3 regions of the Paenibacillus sp. FSL R7-0189 genome follow, and region 1 is predicted to be linked to each of the others. Evidence: riboswitches for the same ligand, from Rfam matches in the RefSeq annotation. Region 1 holds a riboswitch; each other region holds the start of a gene.
What was found. Region 1 has a riboswitch for cyclic di-AMP ahead of MKY63_RS15400 (TrkH family potassium uptake protein). Riboswitches for the same ligand answer to the same signal wherever they lie in the genome.

Region 1 (6,822 bases):
AGCATAAATGATAAACATAATGACAGAGGTAATCTGTGCTTCTAGCCCTTCGCCCGTAGATTCAGGCAGCATATTATAGGTGCTGATCATCATGATTACAAAATAGGCTGAGCTTAGGAATACTCCACGTTTAAAGGAAGTATGCTCTCTTCTAAGAATACTGTAGACGAGTGCCAGAATTCCTAAAATCAGTGTGGGTATACCGTAACCGAATAATGTTAGCTTTTCCGCTAAAGAGGTCTGTCCTTGTACGTAGGAGGTATGCCAAGCTGGTGCAGTGAATCCGGCATTAAAGCTGGAGACCTGCTCTCCACTGAAATCAAAATAATAGTGCAATAAGGATTCGCCGACCTGAACAGTACTATCCGTATACACTAGCCCATGGCTTCCTGTATTCGATTCAATTTGTAGCTTGGCAGGATTTACTTCCCATTCCTGAAGCCAAGGACGAGCAAGATTCTCCTTCTGCGCTAGAGTGAGGTCAGCTCCCTTGTCCTCTTTTGCACCAACGGAAGCAATGCCAGACCCCTCTTCGGAGGCAACTTTTGCAGCCTTTGAGAAAGCGACAATCTCGCCGGTATACATATTGAGGTCAACGATGATTTGCGGCTCTTGATCCGCTGACGGAGTAAGCGTTGCACGAAAGACATCAAAAGGATATTTTTGATCCAATTTTTTCTTGGTGTAGTCCTCCACAAGCTTCTCGCGAGACATATAACCATAAAAGGAAGAGTCCGTCTCGTAAAGTACATTCCATTGATCGTTTGGTGCTTCGGTGTAATTGAGCTTTTGTTCTGCGAATAATACGGCTTGGTCACGGGCTTCTGCCTTGCTAATAACGGTGGTATCTTCCCCTGTAGAGCTGCTTAGCAGCGAAGGGGAAATCTGAAACATAATAAATAGAATAAGACCGATAATGCCCGAGATGATGAGCCTCTTGGAGAGGGCACGTTGCTGTAGGGGCTGGCCGACGGGATTCATGTAACGCCTCCTTGTTATGTACTGACAATGTTATGTTCCATTATAGTATTAGTGCCTGGCTGGTTACAAAAAACATTATATGTTCTTTTTATGGGTAATAGAGATAGTATAGAATAGTCATGTGAATTTATACCATGAATTTTATCGTGTTCATTTGTGTACGAATGGTGAGAATCGGTGTAATTGCAGGGAAAACACGGAAAAGTGATGAGAAAAGGTACTCCATTTGATGCAGTCTCTTTAAACCGCATTTTTTCATGTGAATGAGCATTAATTGTGTCTTTGTGAATTCACTAAATAACGTATATAATTTGTATGCAATTGTATAGTAGCCGAATTTCTGGTGAAAACGGGGGAACCATAAGAAGTGATGAAAAGTGGAGTGTACAAGATAAATGGCACTTTCATCAGGGGTGAATTTCGTTCTAGGAACGAATAGGGCAGCCTGCACAGTCCGAATCCGTCAGCTAACCTCGTAGGCTAATTTACTGCAGGAACCAAGTCAGCATTGGTTTTCCAGTGCTTTTTTTGTTGGAATTTTTGATAAGAAGGTGAGCATAGTGGCTTCACAGTTTCGCAGGATTTCTGAATTTAAGTTTCTGAAGCTCTCGCCGCCGCAGATACTGGTGCTTGGTTTTGCATCGATTATTCTGATAGGGGCCTTGCTGCTTATGTTGCCCATTTCAAGCACAAGCGGGAATTCCGTGGAATTTATTGATGCATTATTTACTTCAACTTCGGCAACCTGTGTAACAGGACTTGTTGTGCTGGATACCGGAACTTCGTTCACGATTTTTGGGAAAACCGTAATTATGATCCTGATCCAGATCGGCGGCTTAGGTTTTATGACCATGGCCACTCTATTTTCACTGGTGTTAAAGCGTAAAATTTCTTTGCGGGACAGGCTAATCCTACAGGAAGCCATGAATCAAGGCTCTATGGAAGGAATTGTGCGACTGATCCGGAGAGTCCTTATATATTCTCTTGTCATAGAAGGCTGTGCCGCTTTGCTGCTGTCTATTCGCTGGGCTTTTGATATGCCACTGGGAAAAGCGATTTATTTTGGCATATTTCATGCGGTGTCTATGTTTAATAATGCGGGGTTCGATATTTTTGGGGATTTTCGCAGTTTAACTGATTATGTATATGATCCGCTTGTGAATATTATTGTGATGTTTCTGATTGTCTCCGGCGGGATTGGTTTTATTGTAATGTCAGATCTGGTGGAGTTTCGGGTAACCCGCAGGCTGTCTCTACATAGTAAAGTTGTCCTGTCCACCAGCACAGGGCTGATTCTGATCGGAGCTCTGGTTATTTTTATATTCGAGTTTACTAACACTCGTACCCTAGGTTCACTGAATTTTGGCGGTAAAATATTATCAGCCTTCTTTCAATCCGTGTCTCCCCGTACGGCTGGCGCGAACACAGTTGATATTGCTGGACTTCGGCAGGCTACACAATTTTTTATAGTGATTCTTATGTTTATTGGTGCTTCTCCAGGCTCAACGGGCGGCGGGATCAAGACAACAACCTTTACGATGATGATTGGTGCTGTTATTGCTATGCTGCGTGGACGGGAAGATGTTGTGTTGTTCCGTTATCGGCTGGCTCAAGAGCGCATCTACAAGGCATTAACGATCACACTGCTGGCTTTGTTGTTAATCGCCTCTGTGTCGATGATACTCTCCACAACTGAAGACAGTAATTTCTTGGCAATCTTGTTTGAGACGACCTCCGCCTTTGCTACGGTAGGACTGACTATGGGGCTAACTCCGGAACTGTCAGCGATCGGTAAGATTCTACTCTGTCTGACGATGTTTGCAGGTCGGCTAGGTCCACTAACCTTGGCGTATGCACTCGGTCCCAAACAGGGTAAACCACTGTATAAGTATCCTGAAGGTAAAATAATTATTGGATAGGAGTTAATTAGAAATGAAAGCACAGCAATTTGTAGTAATCGGCTTAGGTCGCTTCGGTTCAAGCCTGGCGCTTGAGCTGATGGAAATGGGCTACGAGGTGCTCGGCATTGACCACCATGAAGAACGCGTGGAGGAAATGAGCGATCAGCTGACGCATACGGTAGTAGCAGATGCTACAGATGAGGGAATTATGCGCTCGCTTGGTGTACGGAACTTTGATTGTGGGATTGTTGCGATTGGTGACAATATGGAGAGAAGCATTCTGGCGGCCATTTTGTTAAAGGAGATTGGAGTCAAGCAAGTGGTGGCTAAGGCAATCTCCATCCTTCATGGCCGCGCACTGTCGCGGCTGGGGGTTGATCGGGTTATTTTTCCGGAGCGGGATATGGGGATTCGTGTGGCACACCAGCTGGTGACGCCCAATTTGCTGGATTATATTGAACTGTCCAAGGATTATAAAATTGTCGAGCTGACCGTGCCATCCTGCATGAACGGCAGAAGCTTGTCCGATTTAAATACAAGAGCTAAATATGGCTGCAGCATTGTTGCCCTAAATAGGGAAAGCGGAATAATCGTCGCTCCAACTGCCCATGATTATTTAAGTGAAGGCGATGTTATGGTACTCATTGGTCCTAATGAAAGTATTGACCGTTTTGAGAGTGAAGTTGTGAACCAAGAATCATAGTAAAAGAAGCTGACTCAAAAGTAGTGAATTCTACTTGGGGGCAGCTTCTTTTTTATGGAGTAAAGAGTAGGAAAAGTAATGGATTTTACTATGCCATATGACTATAGATCACGCGTAGTGATCTGTGCTATTGGGGTGTGTGGTGGGCGAGTTACTAGGTGTGATATTCGTACGGCTGTAGTAGATGATTTGTGGTATCTGTGACAGTGGACTATGGGCGAGATGCGTTCTTTGTTTGTACGATGTACAGAGTGGGTGTGAACTAATTAGAGAAAACTTCCCTGAAAACAGCCGCTATTCGCTCTAAATAAACGAAATTAGGGAATTTCTCCCTAATAATTAGAGGGATTCCTTATTAGCTACTGAATCGGCCAAAAATTAGGGAAGTTTTCCCTAATTATAAGTCTTCTGAACAAAAATCTCTGAATTTTAGGGATAAATCCCCTAATCTTTCGATAAGTGCTTCACTTATTGCCTCATTTGGAGATCAATAGGTGCGCCCCTTGATTCATTTGGTCCGGCTTTACTGCTCACGTTCTGTCAGAAACATCTCTTCGGTTACTTGCACCAGACTGCGAGCCGCCGTGCTCATGCTTCCATCGTCACGGTAAATCAGGCAGGTGGTCCGTTGAGTCTGCTCCAGCTCCTTGATATGTAAGGACACCAGTCCGCCGCCGTTCAGCAGCTCTGGACGCAGATAAGACTTTGGCAGCAACGCAGCCGCTTTGACAGTCGGAAGCAGCCGCACGATGGCTTCGAAGGAGTCAATCTCCATGCGCACATCGGGATCAATCCCGCAGCGCTGGAATAGATCGTCCGTCAGGCGCCGGTACCAGGTCCCCTTTGAGAAGAGAATCATAGGCAGCCGGGATAGATTATCCATGGTTAGCTTGGAAGATAAATTTAAAGGATGCTGCTCTGAGACGACCAGTCGCAATTGATCCTCAAACAGAGAAATGCAGCGTAACCCAGGTTCTTGAATAGAGGAAGCGATCAGACCTACATCTGATTTCCCCTCACTAACTGAGGATACGATCTCATGCGTTCGGCCTGTAATCAGCTTCAGCTCTGCGGTCGGATATTTGTCCATATAAGCGTTAACCAGCGGCGGAAGCGTGGTCTGCAGTGAGGTAAGACTAGCCCCCAAGGTGACAAGCCTTGGCTCCCCCTCTTTGAATTTAGAAAGGGCTTCCAGAAACTTGGAACGCTGCTGCCGTTGTTCAAGCGCATAGGAATAAGTGAGACGCCCAACCTCGGTTAACTCCAGTCGTTTGCCATAACGATTAAACAGTGCGACCCCCAGACGTTCCTCGAGTTTAGAAATTTTGCGAGACAAGGCGGGCTGGGATAGATTGAGCTGGCGTGAGGCCCGGTTTAAGCTGGAATGTTCCACAACTGCTGCAAAAACATCTAAATCGTCAAACATATATTGAGGTTCCTCTCCTAGTGCGATGTATGATCAGTAGTGATGAAATTCATAGCCTTAAGGGTAACTGTTCTTATTACATAAGGAAAATCAGGTTATGTCGGAAAATGTTGTTTCGCTAAATGAGAATTATTATCATATAAAATCTATTCTTATGCGTTTATTGTATAACGTTTAATAATTAGATTGCAATTCCCTTATAAGCGAAAAAAGAGTAACATGAAAAGTGACACAAGATATTCACATTTTGTGAAAAATAAAACTAAGTCCGGTAAACTCTAGGATAACGGTAAATTAAGGAATTATGTCATTGGATTGTCAACGTTATCCTGTGTCAAATGTAGTTCCGGCGGTGAATACCCATTAATGAAAACGCTGTTTTAATCGGAAAGGGGTTACTTTGTATGAAAGGATTTTATTCCAGAAAGATTCATTCCTTGCTAGGCGTTATCCCACTTGGAGCCTTCTTCATTGAGCACATGATGACGAATTTTGCGGCTGTAGAGGGTGGCGCTTCCGGTTTCACTGACAGCGTGTTATGGCTGAACAGCTTACCGCTCGTCTTCTTCCTGGAATTGTTCGGTATATGGCTTCCTCTGCTGTACCATGGGGTATACGGACTTTATATTGCGTATCAATCCAAGCCGAACTTGAACCGTTTCAACATTGAAAGAAACTGGCGTTATACCCTGCAACGGATTACAGGTATTGTTACCTTTATCTTTATCGTCTGGCACTTGTTCCAAACACGGGTTCAGGTGGCAGTGGGTAATGTGGAGCACGAAGAATTAGGCGGTCTCATGCACGATATCGTGACTCAGCCACTTCTGCTGACACTGTATATTATCGGTATCGTTGCTGCATGCTTCCACTTCTCGAACGGTCTCTGGTCTTTCTTAATCAGCTGGGGAATTACCGTCGGTCCTCGTGCACAGCGGGTATCTTCTTACCTCTGTCTTGGCATATTTGTCTTAGTAACGTTCATGTTCCTGATTTCGCTGGTTACTTTCCGTGACAGTGAATTTCAAACTGCAGCAACTATTGCCCAGTCCATAAAGACCTTCATTTAATTTAAGAATCCTTTCTGATATTTTCGATAAAAGGAGTGAACTATCATGGCAACATCCGATATCATTATCGTGGGCGGCGGTCTGGCCGGCTTGATGGCTACCATCAAGGCAGCGGAAGCTGGTGCGCATGTCCATTTATTCTCATTAGTTCCTGTAAAAAGATCACACTCCGTATGCGCGCAAGGCGGCATCAATGGCGCGGTAAATACAAAAGGTGAGGGCGACTCCCCTTGGGAGCATTTTGACGACACTGTCTATGGCGGTGACTTTTTGGCGAATCAGCCGCCGGTTAAGGCGATGTGTGAAGCTGCGCCAGGTATCATTCACCTTATGGACCGGATGGGCGTTATGTTCAACCGCACACCGGAAGGTCTGCTCGATTTCCGTCGTTTCGGCGGAACGAAGCGGCACCGTACAGCTTTTGCCGGCGCGACAACAGGCCAACAGCTGCTGTACGCGTTGGATGAGCAGGTGCGCCGCTGGGAATCTGAAGGTCTCGTAACTAAACGCGAGAACTGGGAGTTCCTTTCGGCTATCATCGACGACGAAGGTGTATGCCGCGGCATCAGTGCCCAGAATCTTAAGACGATGGAGATTGAGACTTTTCCTGCGGATGCTGTTATTTTGGCAAGCGGCGGGCCGGGTATTATTTTTGGCAAAACAACGAACTCCGTTATTAATACAGGGACAGCTGCAAGTGCGGTGTACCAACAGGGTGTACATTATGCCAACGGAGAATTT
Region 2 (6,822 bases), 1.2 Mb from region 1:
CTCCAGATACCTCACTTGAAAGAACCGTCATTCATGAGATCGGCCATCAATACTTCTACGGTATGGTAGCCAGTAATGAATTCGAAGAGGCTTGGCTGGATGAAAGCTTTACTTCCTATGCCGAAGACAGACTTATGGAACAAGAATACGGTATCAAGTCTAATTTGCCTTTACAGGCCAGCCTGGTGACTATACCTGAGCCGTTAAATCTGGAAACGTGGAAATATGCAGGGGCGGATTCCTATAGCCGAAATGTTTATATCCGCGGCAAGCTTGTACTTAAAGATATCGAACGCCAGGTAGGTACCAAAGCAATGAACAACATCATGTCCTCCTACGCTCGTAAGTTCCGTTTCCAGCATCCCGCTACGTCAGATTTTCAGAAAGTCGTTGAGAAGGTAACCAAAAAATCATGGCAGGCATATTTCGATGATTACATTTATGGTGATGGTGCGCCTGACTTCTCAGTAGATACGATTACTTTTAAAAAAAATAACAGCGGCGATGCTCAAAGCTACGAATCATTAGTGAAGATTTCAAATAAAGGGAGCCATTACGTTGATGTTCCCGTGAAATTCACATTCGCCGACAGCTCTTCGGTGCAGCGGGTCTGGAACGGTGAAGGAGCAGAGACTACGTTTCAATTGTTAAGCGATAAGCCTCTTCTCTCTGCTGAGATTGACCCTGAGCATTCCATCTTATTGGAGAGCAAACATTTAAACAACTTTAGGCTGGCGGAAATAGAGCCCAAGACGCTCTCTCGCTGGACGTTAAGTGTAACTAAACTACTTGAAACCGTGCTCGGAACTCTTGTCTGGTGAGGTGAATGATTGTGAGAACATCGATAACCCGCGGCTGGCAAAGCATGAAGGAGCAATTTTATATTTTAATTCTGCTCTTCATCTACCGACTGCTCTGGGGCTACTTTATGTATGGTTTCATCCGATCTGCTATTATTCCAATTCTACTGCGCTATCCAGATAAAGACGCCGGCGGCAGCGGTATGGGCAGACTGTTGTATTATATCGAGGGACAGTTCAGCTTGAATACTGACCCTGCGATACGCACTTGGTTATGGATGCTTCTAGGACTTGTTGTCTTGCGACTTCTGCTTTCTCCTTTCATAAGGGCAGGATTGCTGCATGAGCTCCACCAGGAGCGAAGGGGAGAGCGCGGACTGTTCTTTTTCCCTGGCATGAAGATCTATGGACTACCTGTCTTAGTCTTTAGCCTAATCGAATGGGTTCTGACCCTGCTGCCGCTTTACTGGCTTGCTCCAAAAATGTACGGGCTGTTCTTATCCTCTTTGTTTAACTACACTTTGTTACTTCATTTAGTACCATACGTATTGGCATGGCTTATATATATTTTTATCGTGCGCCTGTTTCTTCTATATATGCAGTTTGGTTACACCGGCGGTACAGGAATGTTCTCCTCACTGTTCATCTGCTTGCGGTCACTGATTCCTGCTATAGGTGTTTCCATTGTACTTGGTGCGGGAGGCTTGCTCTTACTGCTAGTGTGCGGACTGACGGGTCTGTTCTGTCCCGGCCTGCCGGCACTTATAATACGGCAAATCTCACCACTACCTTCTACGCTCTTAAAAATGTGGGGAATCTCTGCACAATATCATCTATGGTGTAGCAAAGCATTTCCACAATAAATTAACCTTATTTGACATAATAAAAAGGTCCCAATTCCTGTATTCAGGAGCTGGGACTTTTTCTCATTACGGATAACTTAAGAGTATTTGCAAAATCATAAAAGCTCTGTTACAATAAGTCCTGTGCTATTAGTAACAATTTTGTAATCAATTGAAACGATTCCTACATAACTAAATGTATTTATCGTAAGTGTAACTGTCGAAACGTCATTCTCTTGGTGCTTAACACGCCTAATTCCTTTGCACCGGGAAGTGGGGGAACCATATTTTGGGTGAATTGATCTCGCTTTACAGGGATCATAGGGAATCTTCTACCGAACCCTTAAGCTAACCTCGCAGGCCTTGGAAGGAGTACATCTTTTGAAAAGACATAATTTAAGAAAAAAATGCGTCGCTGCGGCGCTAGGACTTGTAATGGCATTATCTATTGGTGGAGGAAGCGCCTTTGCCGACTCTAAGATGGACACTGTAATCTCAAAGACTATTGGAGTTGCCTATAAAACCGGAGGTACAAGCACTGCCGGATTTGATTGCTCTGGATTTACAAAATATGTATTCAAGAATGTGGGTCTTACTTTACCTCGTACATCAAAAGCTCAATATAGCGTTGGAACTGCTGTATCCAAAAGCAATCTGCGTTCTGGTGACCTAGTGTTCTTTAACACACTTGGCAATGGAGTATCCCATGTCGGCATTTATGTTGGAAACGGAAAATTCGCACAATCGTCCTCTTCGCGTGGAGTAACCATCACTTCACTCAGTCAGGCCTACTGGGCCAATCGTTATGTTGGCGCTAAAAGAGTAATGAGTACTTCAGCTTATCAAGCTGTAGCCTTCGATTGAAACCTTCCTCACAACTATAACCTCATAATTACAACTATATGAACCTGAATCTGATTATTCCCGTAATCAAATTCGGGTTTTTCTTTTTTCCATAATATATTTTTACACTATTAGAGCCCAATTGAAACACGTTTATTTGATAAAAATTGCAATTATATTAAAAATTAGGTCATTATTAACGCTTACATATGCCTTTCTACCGTAAAAATGCCAATTTTTCTGCATTAATATGTTAAAAACGATTGCCAAGCGGCTTTCTGTTTGTTACAATTAGCGCAGTGAGATTTTAGTAACATTTTTGTAATCATTAAGTTGTTATTTACAAAGGTTTTGTCATGTATTGATTACAAGCTAATCCTAATCAACAGTATGAGCCGAGTTTCCTAACTATTAGGAAAACGGGGGAACCAACTTTGGGTGAATTGACCTCCATTATATAGAGGGGTCATAGGGGACCTTCAACCGAACCCTTAAGCTAACCTCGTAGGCATTTGGAAGGGGTATACACTTTTGAAGAAGAAGTTAGCAGCAGCAGTACTAAGCTTTTCCATCATCCTCACCATCGGAGCAGGAAGCGCTTTCGCAGATTCCAAAATGGATAAAGTGATTGACAAGGCCATCGGTACTAAATACGTATCCGGCGGTATATCCACTAACGGATTTGATTGCTCCGGATTTACAATGTATGTGTTTGATAAGATTGGCATTAACCTTCCACACCAATCAGGTTCCCAATATCAAATGGGCACAGCAATCTCCCGTGATGATATAAGAGCCGGAGATCTTGTATTCTTCAATACAAGTGGCAAAGGTGTCTCCCATGTCGGCATTTATGTCGGTGAAGGTAAGTTCGCACACGCTTCTACCTCACGCGGTGTTACGATTAGCTCTCTGAGTGATAGCTACTACGTGAAACGCTACGTTGGTGCCAAGCGCATTATGAGCACAGACGCTTACCAATCGGTTGCTGCTGAATCGGAAGACAATGATGATGTTCAATAAGTAACGTACATAGGCTCTTTTCCAAGGTAACTCTTGGAGGAGAGCTTGTTTTTTTGTCTTATTACTTATTTACCCCTCTCATAATTTGTAAAACATTCCTCTCATGTAAAGTTTCTGAGTCGAACCTCCCCCATTTTGTATATAATTAGTAATATAGCAATGTCCTCGTGAAAGGAGATCGTTGACCTTATGATAAATCCCTCGGTAACTTTTCATGTTGTTCCTATGGAGGCAATTCACGGAGAAGCTATTTGTAAGTGGAGCTATACGCCCCCATATAATATTTATGGCTGGATGCCGTGGGAGCAGATGCAGGCTCTTGGCATCGAGTTTGGCGATCCGCAGCTCCGGGAGGAACAATATATCTCCATATTAAATGAACAAGAGGTTTTGTGCGGATTCGCACAGTTGTTCCCGATGGAAGGAGTCGTTCGTTTAGGAGTTGGGATGCGCCCCGATCTATGCGGCCATGGTTTAGGCAAACTATTCGTAGATGCCATCGTCCAGACAGCCTTGAATCGTTATCCTGATCGTGAGATAGATCTGGAAGTCCTGACCTGGAACCAACGCGCCATTCGAACTTATCAAAAATGTGGATTTACGATTACAGATACGTATGAACGCCGCACACCTACAGGAGACAAACCTTTTTATTGCATGGTCTATGACAAATGATATTAAATACCATATATTTCATAAGAATGATTGTATTCTCGTTCATTTTTTTGTCACAAACCCTATGATAACGCTTCACCATAAGCTATAATGTAGGGAGCAGCTTACATAGAAGGGACGAATTGGGATGCAGAAATGGATCATGAGCGGTTTGTTTTTTGCCGCCTGTGCCTTTGCGGTAGTACTCATGTTTACACTTCCGGGTAAAGAAGAGGTAGCTGAAGAAAACAAGCCCACGATGCCGGTAGTTCAACTGGACGCGGCAAAGGCAGAAGCAACCGTGAAAGCCAGCTGTATCACCTGTCACGGCGATCAGCTTCAAGGTGGAGTTGGACCAAGTCTTCAGAATGAAGGCGGTCAGCATGACGCTGAGGAAATCTACAGCATCGTCACCAAAGGACGTGGCCAAATGCCTTCCTTTAAGGAGAAGCTAGCTCCTGAAGAGATCGCCAACGTCGCACTCTGGCTCTCAGAGAAAAAGTAACCAGCCAAGCAACCAAAAACGCCCGTGTATGAGATAGGTGACTATCTGTGCACGGGCGTTTATTTTATGATTTCGGCTAAACTAGTGATTTTTTTCAAAGGCTTCATTAAATTGATGCGCCTCTCGAAGATCTAGAGCCGTAATCCCATCTTCCTCATTAGATTCAAGTCGCAGGGTAACTGTTTTATAATCAATCGTAATATGTGGATGATGATCGAAGGCTTCTGAAATCGTGGCTACTTCATCAACGAACGCAATGCCCTTCATATATTGGCTGAACATATATTTTCGCACCATAACATTATTATCCAGCTTCCAGCCCTCCAGCTTGGTGATCTCCTCACGCAGTTCCTCTTCCGTAAATAACAATTCGTTTCCTCCCTTACAAAAAATTGCAGTAAAGTGCGCAGTTCCCTTTACTTGACTTAGGCGTTAAACAAAACATCCCTTAGCTTCTGAGGTCCAAGGGATGTGCCAGGATAATGGCGATATTTTCGATTTAATGTATTCACAAATCCCAGCGATTATAACTCGGCTTTATCAATTTTAACACGGGCTACTGACTACGGGCAAATTACGTACAGACTTCTCCTCCGCCTAAATTAAAACCACTGAAGCCAAATCCTCTTCGCCAACTAAAATATTAATGCGGTGCGTGTCCTTATCGTAAATAATTACGCCGCTCCCCACCTCAATCATAGGTTCATTACCCAGCGCGAAGAAAAGATCCTCAGCCAATGCTTCCCATACCTCCAGCTTTGATTCTTGGGGTAGTTCCTGCCACTCGTCCGGATCCATCTCAAAAAATAAATATCCATCGGAAATTCGTCCGACGGCTTCGGTCAAATCTGTTAGAATTTCACCGTAATCTCTACCATGCTTTACACCCACGTATATCACTCCGTTTTCTTCACAGATGAATAATTACTTACCTTATCCATTATAGCCGAAAAAATGACTTCACAAAAAACCGAATGATGTCGATAAATAAGAATATACGTTAATTCGGTTTCGCACAGAGTGCCCTGCCGCTGTTTCAAGGATGATATACGCGGCATTGTCGGAACACATCTTAAATCTCACGGACGAGGTGCAAAATGGAAATTTCAACAATAATTGGTTTAATTTTTGGTTTGGTTGCTGTAATCTGGGGCATGATCCTCAAGCACGCTCCACTTCATGCTTTGGCCACACCTGCTGCTTACGTTATTATCTTGGTGGGTACGGCAGCGTCTATTTTCATGGCCTTTCCTTTCAACGAGGTCAAAAAGATTCCAAGTCTGTTCAAAATGATCTTTATCAAAAAGAAATTAATCAGTAAACCCGAATTAATCACTATGTTTATGGAATGGGCTTCTATCACACGGCGTGAAGGTCTGTTGGCTCTAGAATCAAAGGTCGATGAAATAGAAGATAACTTCCTCAGGAATGGCATGCGGATGATCATTGATGGAAATGATCAGGATTTTGTCCGCGATGTCCTCATGGAGGATATCCACGCCACAGAGGATAGACATAAAGCAGGAGCGCTCATTTTCTCACAGGCAGGTATGTATGCTCCTACCCTTGGGGTGCTCGGGGCGGTTATCGGCCTCATCGCCGCTCTGGCTGATATGAGTGATATGAACAAATTGGCTGCGGCAATCGGGGCTGCCTTCATCGCCACTTTGCTTGGTATCTTTACAGGTTACGTATTATGGCATCCTATTGCTAATAAACTGAAACGTCTCTCCAAACAAGAAATCGAAGTTCGAATGATGATGGTCGAAGGTCTTTTGTCCATACAGTCCGGTGTATCTACTATTGCCATCAATCAGAAGCTTGCTGTATTCCTAACACCTTCGCAACGCGTTAAGTTAAATGAGAAGGACGGTGGATCAGGTGAGCAAAAAGACTAGACACGAAGAGCATGAAGAACATGCCGATGAATCGTGGCTGTTACCTTATTCCGACCTCATGACTCTTCTGGTGGCTCTGTTCATCGTTATGTATTCTATGAGCGCAACGGATGCCAAGAAATTTGAAGAGATGAGTCAAGCCTTCAGTTCCGCACTTAATGGCGGTACAGGTATTCTTGAAGAGCGGGCAGCAATGCCTAGTAAAACTCAAGAAGATCTAGGGAAAAATGATAAGATGGGTAGCTCTACTTCCAAGA
Region 3 (6,822 bases), 1.2 Mb from region 1:
TTTCGACAAAGTACGACATAATTACTTATTATATACTGATATTAGTTAAAATCATATTAAATTATTAGAAGGAGTTGATCTCATGAAGCAGCCGCTCACGGAAGAAAAGGTTTTCAAGGATCCCGTTCATAATTATATTCATGTACAGGATACGATTATTTGGCGACTAATTAATACAAAAGAATTTCAGCGTTTACGCCGGATTCGCCAGTTAGGTACCTCATATCTCACTTTCCATGGTGCAGAGCATAGTCGATTTTCTCATTCTTTAGGAGTATATGAAATTACACGAAGAATCATTTCGCAATTTGAGCGCAGCGGGTATAAGGATTGGATTCCGGAAGAAAGTTTGCTTACTTTGTGTGCGGCTTTGCTGCATGATTTAGGGCATGGCCCATTTTCCCATTCTATAGAAGAAGCTTTTGAAATGAACCATGAGGATTGGACCTGCCGGATTATTTTGGAGGACACGGAGATTACCGAAATATTGCGTGATGTGGAGGAAGATTTTCCTCGTAAAGTAGCTTCAGTTATCTCTAAGACTTATGAGCATGAAATTGTTGTCAATTTGGTTTCCAGTCCGCTGGATGCTGATCGTATGGATTATTTGCTGCGTGATGCGTACTATACAGGTGTAAACTATGGAACCATCGACATTGATCGGATTTTGAGAATGCTTCGTCCTTATAATGGGCGGATTGTAGTAAAAGAATCAGGTATGCATGCCATTGAAGATTATTTAATGTCACGTTATCAAATGTACTGGCAGGTATATTTTCATCCGGTGACGCGCAGCTCTGAAATTATTTTGCGTCAAATCTTCCGTAGAGCTAAAGAATTGTTCCAAGAGGGGTACAAATTTCGCTTTATGATCGCTCCGCTGGAAGATCTCTTTCGAGGAGAAGTAACAGTGAAGCAATATTTAATGCTTGATGAGGCACTGGTACAGACTGCTTTTATGCAATGGACACTTGAAGAAGATGAGTTATTAAGCGACTTGTGTACCCGTTTTATTCATCGTAAACTGTATAAATATGTAGAGATCGAGAATTTGGATACAGATATGATTACGGAAATCCGCAGCAGTTTTGCGGGAGTGGGACTTAACCCAGAATATGACCTAGAGATTGATTATCCGACAGATTTGCCTTATGATGTGTTCCGTCCAGGAGCAGCCTTCGACAATAATCAAATTTTACTGCTTGATCGGAATGAGCAATTGCGGGAAATTTCAGAGGTATCGGATATTGTGCGCTCAATAAGCGGAATTCATCGTGGCAGATATCATCTATATTTCCCACAGGATAAGCTGAAAAAAGCCCTTACACGCTTGCCCTCTTCTGTAGCAGAGATTTTTGCAAAATAATACAAATATTTATGGAACTATTGATAAAAACAACAAGGAGTGAGCTTTAAAATGTATCTGTTCGACACACATACACATCTAGATGCGCCTCAATTCGACGAGGATCGCGAGGAAGTTATTGCTCGTGCAGTAGAGGCCGGAGTTAGCAAGATGATCAATATTGGATTTAATCGGGAAACGATCCCTTCAACGATGAAGCTGGCTGAATCTTATGATTATATTTATGCAGCGGTGGGCTGGCATCCACAGGATGCGATTGATATGAAAGAGGGGGACCTCGATTGGATCGCCTCTCTTTGCAGCCATGAAAAAGTGGTGGCCATCGGAGAGATTGGATTGGATTATTATTGGGATACCTCTCCCAAGGATGTGCAGCAGGAGGTCTTCCGCAAACAAATCGGACTAGCCCGTGAACTAAAAATGCCAATCTGTATACATGACCGTGATGCTCATGAAGATGTTGTACGGATTTTACGGGAGGAAAAAGCAAATGAAATTGGTGGCGTGATGCATTCGTTCTCAGGCAGCTGGGAAACAGCAAAAATGTGTCTAGACCTTGGATTTCATTTGTCATTTGGAGGACCGATAACGTTCAAAAATGCCAGAGTGCCTAAAGAGGTGCTTGCACAGACGCCATTGGACCGATTATTGATCGAAACAGACGCTCCATATTTGACTCCACACCCCTTCCGTGGCAAGCGAAATGAGAGTGCTCATGTGAAGTTAGTAGCAGAGGCTGCGGCTGAAATTAAAGGGTTAACATGGGAAGAATTGGCTAAAATTACGTATGCGAACGCACTGGAACGATTTGGGATTGTCTGAAAACAGGAGTAAAACGGGTGAAAAATAGAGAATAGCCGATATATTAAACTTTTTTAATATAAAAACGGCTGATTATTACAATATTTTAACCATATATTTGCTTAAACGTGGTTGAATCGTCCTTTACAACATGCATCAAAACAGGATATCATCTTTTCAGTGATGTGAGCTGTTGTTATTGTGACAGCCATTGATTCATGGATCGTCTCGCTGAGTCTCCGTATGGAGAACGGGGGAACCAATATTGAACTGCCGCATGCCTGTATCTTGAATACGACTAGGAATTGCCGCAGAACAATATTTGATTTCTTCACGTGGTCTTTGGGGTGAATTTAAGGGCAACCGCCGTGAGCGGGTGACCTGAAATAGGGCGTCTCTCTTTCGTCCGAACCCGACAGCTAACCCCGTAAGCGCAAGTAAGAGAGGCAACCTCGTGCACAAACATTCCCGCGTATTCTGACATCGGAGAAGCCACGAAAGAGTCCTCAAGAGAACTCTTTTTAGGCTTCTTTATTTTTGAATAAACTGAATGTTGCCCGCATACTGTTATATAACAGGTGTGGGAGTAGCTGTGCCGAGCAGGCGATCCATGAGCAGGAGACGCTAAGTTAATACGTGCGTATCCTGTGACAATCTCAAATAGTTTCGTCAAAGAAATTCAGTCCTCATGATATACAAATTGACGACGAGGCTATGTAAGGAGGATGGAGAGAATGGGCTTATTCCAACCAGAGGTATCCCATGATTCGCAGTCATCCAGCAGGTCTTTCGCATTACGGTGGGAGCAAGTAAATACTCGCGTACTTTTACTTGCAGGTGTGATTTCAATCGCAATCGCGCTGTTAATTCTGCTGTACGTACACGGTCAAAGTAACAAACAATTTGTTTTAGTAATAGACGGGCAAACACAGACACTTGAAACGCGAGAAGCACTTCTTGGTGATGTGTTGGAGAAAGAGCAAATTTCGCTGCAGCCGCATGATGAATTATCTTTAGGTCTGAGTGATGAAATAAAAGACGGTGACCGTGTCGTTATCAATCGTGCGCAGAAATTTAGCCTTACTGCGGACGGAGCAACAAAAACGTTATATACGACCGAAGACACTATCGGTCAGGCGATTGACAAACTGGGTATCAACCTAGAAGGCTATGATAAGATTTTTCCTTCGTTAGACACCACCATCTCTGCTGACATGGAGATTAAGATCGTTCGTATCAACAAGCAAACGGTACAGCGAACAACTAACTTACCTTTCCGTGTTATTAAGACAGCAGATCCCTCCCTTACTGTGGGAACAGTTAGAGTGGCACAGGCAGGCAAACCAGGCGTCATGGTTCAGCATATTGAAAAGATCTATCAAGACGGAGAACTGGCCTCTATGCGCATGATCGGCAAGGAAGTACAAACGGTAACAAAAGATAAGATCATTGCCGTTGGTACTAAAGCACTTCCTAAGCCTACTGTAGTTGCTAAAGCTACAACAACTTCCAAATCAAGCACTACCTCCAAAACGACTAAAGTTAGCGCTAAGACTAAGAACGTCACAAGCAAGGCTGGCGTAGACTTTGAGTACAAGAAGATGATTAAGAACGTCTCCATGACAGCTTATTCGTCAGAAGAGCCAGGAATAGGTACTAAAACTGCCTCCGGAACACGCGTAACGGAAGGTCGTACAATTGCAGTAGATCCGAATGTAATTCCTATTGGCTGGTGGGTTTATATCGATGGGCTTGGATTCCGCCGTGCAGAGGATACTGGCGGTGCCATTAAAGGCAATAAAGTGGATGTCTATTATGATTCCCTGAGCCATGCTCGTAATTTCGGCCGTAAATCACGTACCGTATATGTGATTGGACCTGTGAAACCAGAGCTTAACTAGAACTGAAGCTTTTGCAAAAAATCCTTTGATAAGCTATAGTGATGATAACCGTAAGGAACGCTGGATGATCATTTCGTTGATCGCAGAGCAACCGCTCATCACTTATACATTCTTTAACCAAAAGAAGAGGAGCGAATCCTCTTCTTTTTGCTTTTTTTGGAAGGAGTCAAGAAATATGATTAAGGAATTAATCGTCGTTGAAGGCAAAAGCGATACCGTAGCCATTAAGCGTGCTGTGGAAGCAGATACGATTGAGACAGGCGGCTCTGCTGTAAACCGGACTGTAATTGCGAAGATTGCGCTAGCTATGGAACGCAGAGGGGTTATTATTCTTACGGACCCGGACCATGCCGGGGAGCGAATTCGTAAAATCGTTTCAGCGAAGGTGCCGGGCTGCAAGCATGCTTTTATTCCGGAGAAGGACGCAACTCGAAAAGGGGATATCGGTGTAGAGAATGCATCGCCAGAGGCGATTCGTCATGCGCTGCGTAATGTACATACCTCTTTTGAAGGAGCACCTGCTTTGATTGGTATTGATGACCTTATGGCCGCTGGAATGCTTGTACACCCTCGGGCTGCTGAAAGACGTATGGCGCTTGGTAATTTGCTTGGAATCGGATATTGTAACGGCAAACAGCTGTACAAGCGGCTGGCGATGTTTGGGATTACGCGGGAGGAATTTGCCGGGGCTCTCGCCCAAATTGATCAGGGAGGCATTACTTCATGAGTGGTAGAGAGGAAATTTCGACTCCAAAACGGACCAAAGAGATTATTCAACGTTATGGATTCAAGTTTAAGAAAAGCCTGGGACAGAATTTTTTGATTGATCAAAATATTTTGGACAAGATTGTAGACGCTGCTGGACTAGATAGCGATTCTGGGGCGCTGGAGATCGGGCCGGGAATTGGAGCGCTGACGGAACGTCTGGCACTAACAGCCGGTGCTGTAACTGCCGTAGAGATTGACCGTAGACTGATTCCAATATTAAAAGACGTACTTTCCCCTTATCCCCATGTTAAGGTTCGTAACGATGATGTCCTCAATGTGAACTTGCAGGAAATGTTCAAGGAAGATTTCACCACTGTGAACAAGGTCAGTGTGGTTGCTAACCTGCCTTATTATGTGACTACTCCGATTCTGATGAAGCTGCTTGAAGAGAAGCTTCCCCTTGATAACATCGTTGTAATGATTCAGAAGGAGGTTGCGGAGCGTATGGCTGCATCTCCAGGTGGAAAGGAATACGGAAGTCTTAGCATTGCCGTGCAGTACTACAGCGAGCCTGAGCTCGTCTGTATCGTGCCGCGTACGGTATTCATCCCTCAACCTAATGTGGAGTCTGCTGTTATCCGTCTGAAGGTTAGAGAGCATCCTCCGGTAAAGGTGGAGAGTGAGAAGCATTTCTTTGAAGTGGTTCACGCTTCTTTCACACAGCGCCGCAAGACGATTGCTAACAATCTGAAGGCTCGTTACTTCCCTGAACAAGGACGTGAGCAGCTGGAGGCTTTACTCGCAGAAGCGGGTATTGAACCGACCCGTCGCGGAGAAACACTCAGTCTTGAAGAATACGCCCGCTTAAGCGGTGTTTTGCTAGCCGCTGGAATTGAATAAGCAATAAGAAACGGTTGTTGTCTTAAAGGACGACAACCGTTTCTCGTAGAAATATAAGGATGTTATTCTGGTGGAGCATTATACATTCTTATATTTTAAAAATATGGCGAGTTATGAACCAACTGAGGCCTTTGCCCATACGATGGGGTAGAGGTGGTGGTTGTAATGAATTTAGGAGACTTGGTCGTTCGCAAATCTTATGGCGGTGATTTAACATTTCGTGTAGATAATATTGTGCAGGATAGAGCCGTCATTAAAGGCACAGATTTCCGCCTGTTGGCGGATTCTCCTCTGGATGACCTGGTTCAAGTGCCTCCTACCCGAATAACGGAACGGGGACAGCAAGCACAGATCAAAGCGAAGGAATCACTGACACAGCTGCGGAAGGACCGTCAGGAGCAAAGTCAGCGGAGCGGGGGAACCCTAACAGAGGGGACATGGGCTCCACCGTCCAAGGAAGCTCCTTATTTTGAAGTGCCGGGTAAAGTACTGCATCTGGATGGCGATCCGGCATATTTGAATAAGAGCCTTAGCTTATACGAGCAGCTGCGGATTCCCGCTGAAGGGCATCATGTTCATGAATCTGCAATGGCTGATACGTTATACCGGCTGTTGCCCCGTGTACGCCCAGACATTGTAGTGATCACTGGTCATGATGGGGTACTGAAGCAACAGCATACTTACGATCTGTATAGTCTGAATAGCTATAAAAATTCGCAAAACTTTATAGCTGCTATTAGGGTAGCTAGGGAGTACGAGCGGAATTTTGATGCGTTGACTATTGTTGCCGGTGCTTGCCAATCTCATTTCGAGGCATTACTTGGAGCTGGGGCTAATTTTGCCAGTTCACCTGGTCGAATTTTGATCCATGCTCTGGATCCCGTTTATGTAGCAGCAAAATCATCCTTTACTTCCATCAGGGATACTGTAAATCTTAGTGATGTTCTGAATAATACCATCAGCGGTAATCAGGGTATTGGTGGTGTTGAGACCCGTGGCAGCTTCCGTATCGGAATGCCGCGGCTGCAGAATCTGTCGGCGCTAAAAGTGACACCATCAGCCATTTAAGCGGCAGAGATAGGTCTATGGTTTCAGGAATATAGGTAATTTGAATGGGCTGAATAGAATATCCAAAAGAAAGGGTGA

Region 2: another riboswitch for cyclic di-AMP. It lies ahead of MKY63_RS09910 (C40 family peptidase); the one in region 1 lies ahead of MKY63_RS15400 (TrkH family potassium uptake protein).
Region 3: another riboswitch for cyclic di-AMP. It lies ahead of MKY63_RS10260 (3D domain-containing protein); the one in region 1 lies ahead of MKY63_RS15400 (TrkH family potassium uptake protein).

What each region holds. Positions count from the first base shown of each region.
Region 1 is NZ_CP150223.1:3,534,474-3,541,295, forward strand. Features, by position in the region: gene MKY63_RS15395 (CPBP family intramembrane glutamic endopeptidase) at 1-981, opposite strand, end outside; cyclic di-AMP (ydaO/yuaA leader) riboswitch at 1,302-1,477, shown strand; gene MKY63_RS15400 (TrkH family potassium uptake protein) at 1,542-2,900, shown strand; gene MKY63_RS15405 (TrkA family potassium uptake protein) at 2,914-3,585, shown strand; gene MKY63_RS15410 (LysR family transcriptional regulator) at 4,109-5,011, opposite strand; gene MKY63_RS15415 (succinate dehydrogenase cytochrome b558 subunit) at 5,416-6,081, shown strand; gene sdhA (succinate dehydrogenase flavoprotein subunit) at 6,127-6,822, shown strand, end outside.
Region 2 is NZ_CP150223.1:2,307,994-2,314,815, forward strand. Features, by position in the region: gene MKY63_RS09895 (M1 family metallopeptidase) at 1-821, shown strand, start outside; gene MKY63_RS09900 (hypothetical protein) at 833-1,663, shown strand; cyclic di-AMP (ydaO/yuaA leader) riboswitch at 1,882-2,020, shown strand; gene MKY63_RS09905 (C40 family peptidase) at 2,078-2,506, shown strand; cyclic di-AMP (ydaO/yuaA leader) riboswitch at 2,869-3,011, shown strand; gene MKY63_RS09910 (C40 family peptidase) at 3,056-3,508, shown strand; gene MKY63_RS09915 (GNAT family N-acetyltransferase) at 3,698-4,183, shown strand; gene MKY63_RS09920 (cytochrome c) at 4,311-4,667, shown strand; gene MKY63_RS09925 (4a-hydroxytetrahydrobiopterin dehydratase) at 4,749-5,036, opposite strand; gene MKY63_RS09930 (hypothetical protein) at 5,265-5,558, opposite strand; gene motA (flagellar motor stator protein MotA) at 5,765-6,565, shown strand; gene motB (flagellar motor protein MotB) at 6,549-6,822, shown strand, end outside.
Region 3 is NZ_CP150223.1:2,378,303-2,385,124, reverse strand. Features, by position in the region: gene MKY63_RS10270 (HD domain-containing protein) at 83-1,366, shown strand; gene MKY63_RS10265 (TatD family hydrolase) at 1,418-2,188, shown strand; cyclic di-AMP (ydaO/yuaA leader) riboswitch at 2,387-2,616, shown strand; gene MKY63_RS10260 (3D domain-containing protein) at 2,902-4,068, shown strand; gene rnmV (ribonuclease M5) at 4,244-4,795, shown strand; gene rsmA (16S rRNA (adenine(1518)-N(6)/adenine(1519)-N(6))-dimethyltransferase RsmA) at 4,792-5,676, shown strand; gene yabG (sporulation peptidase YabG) at 5,842-6,744, shown strand.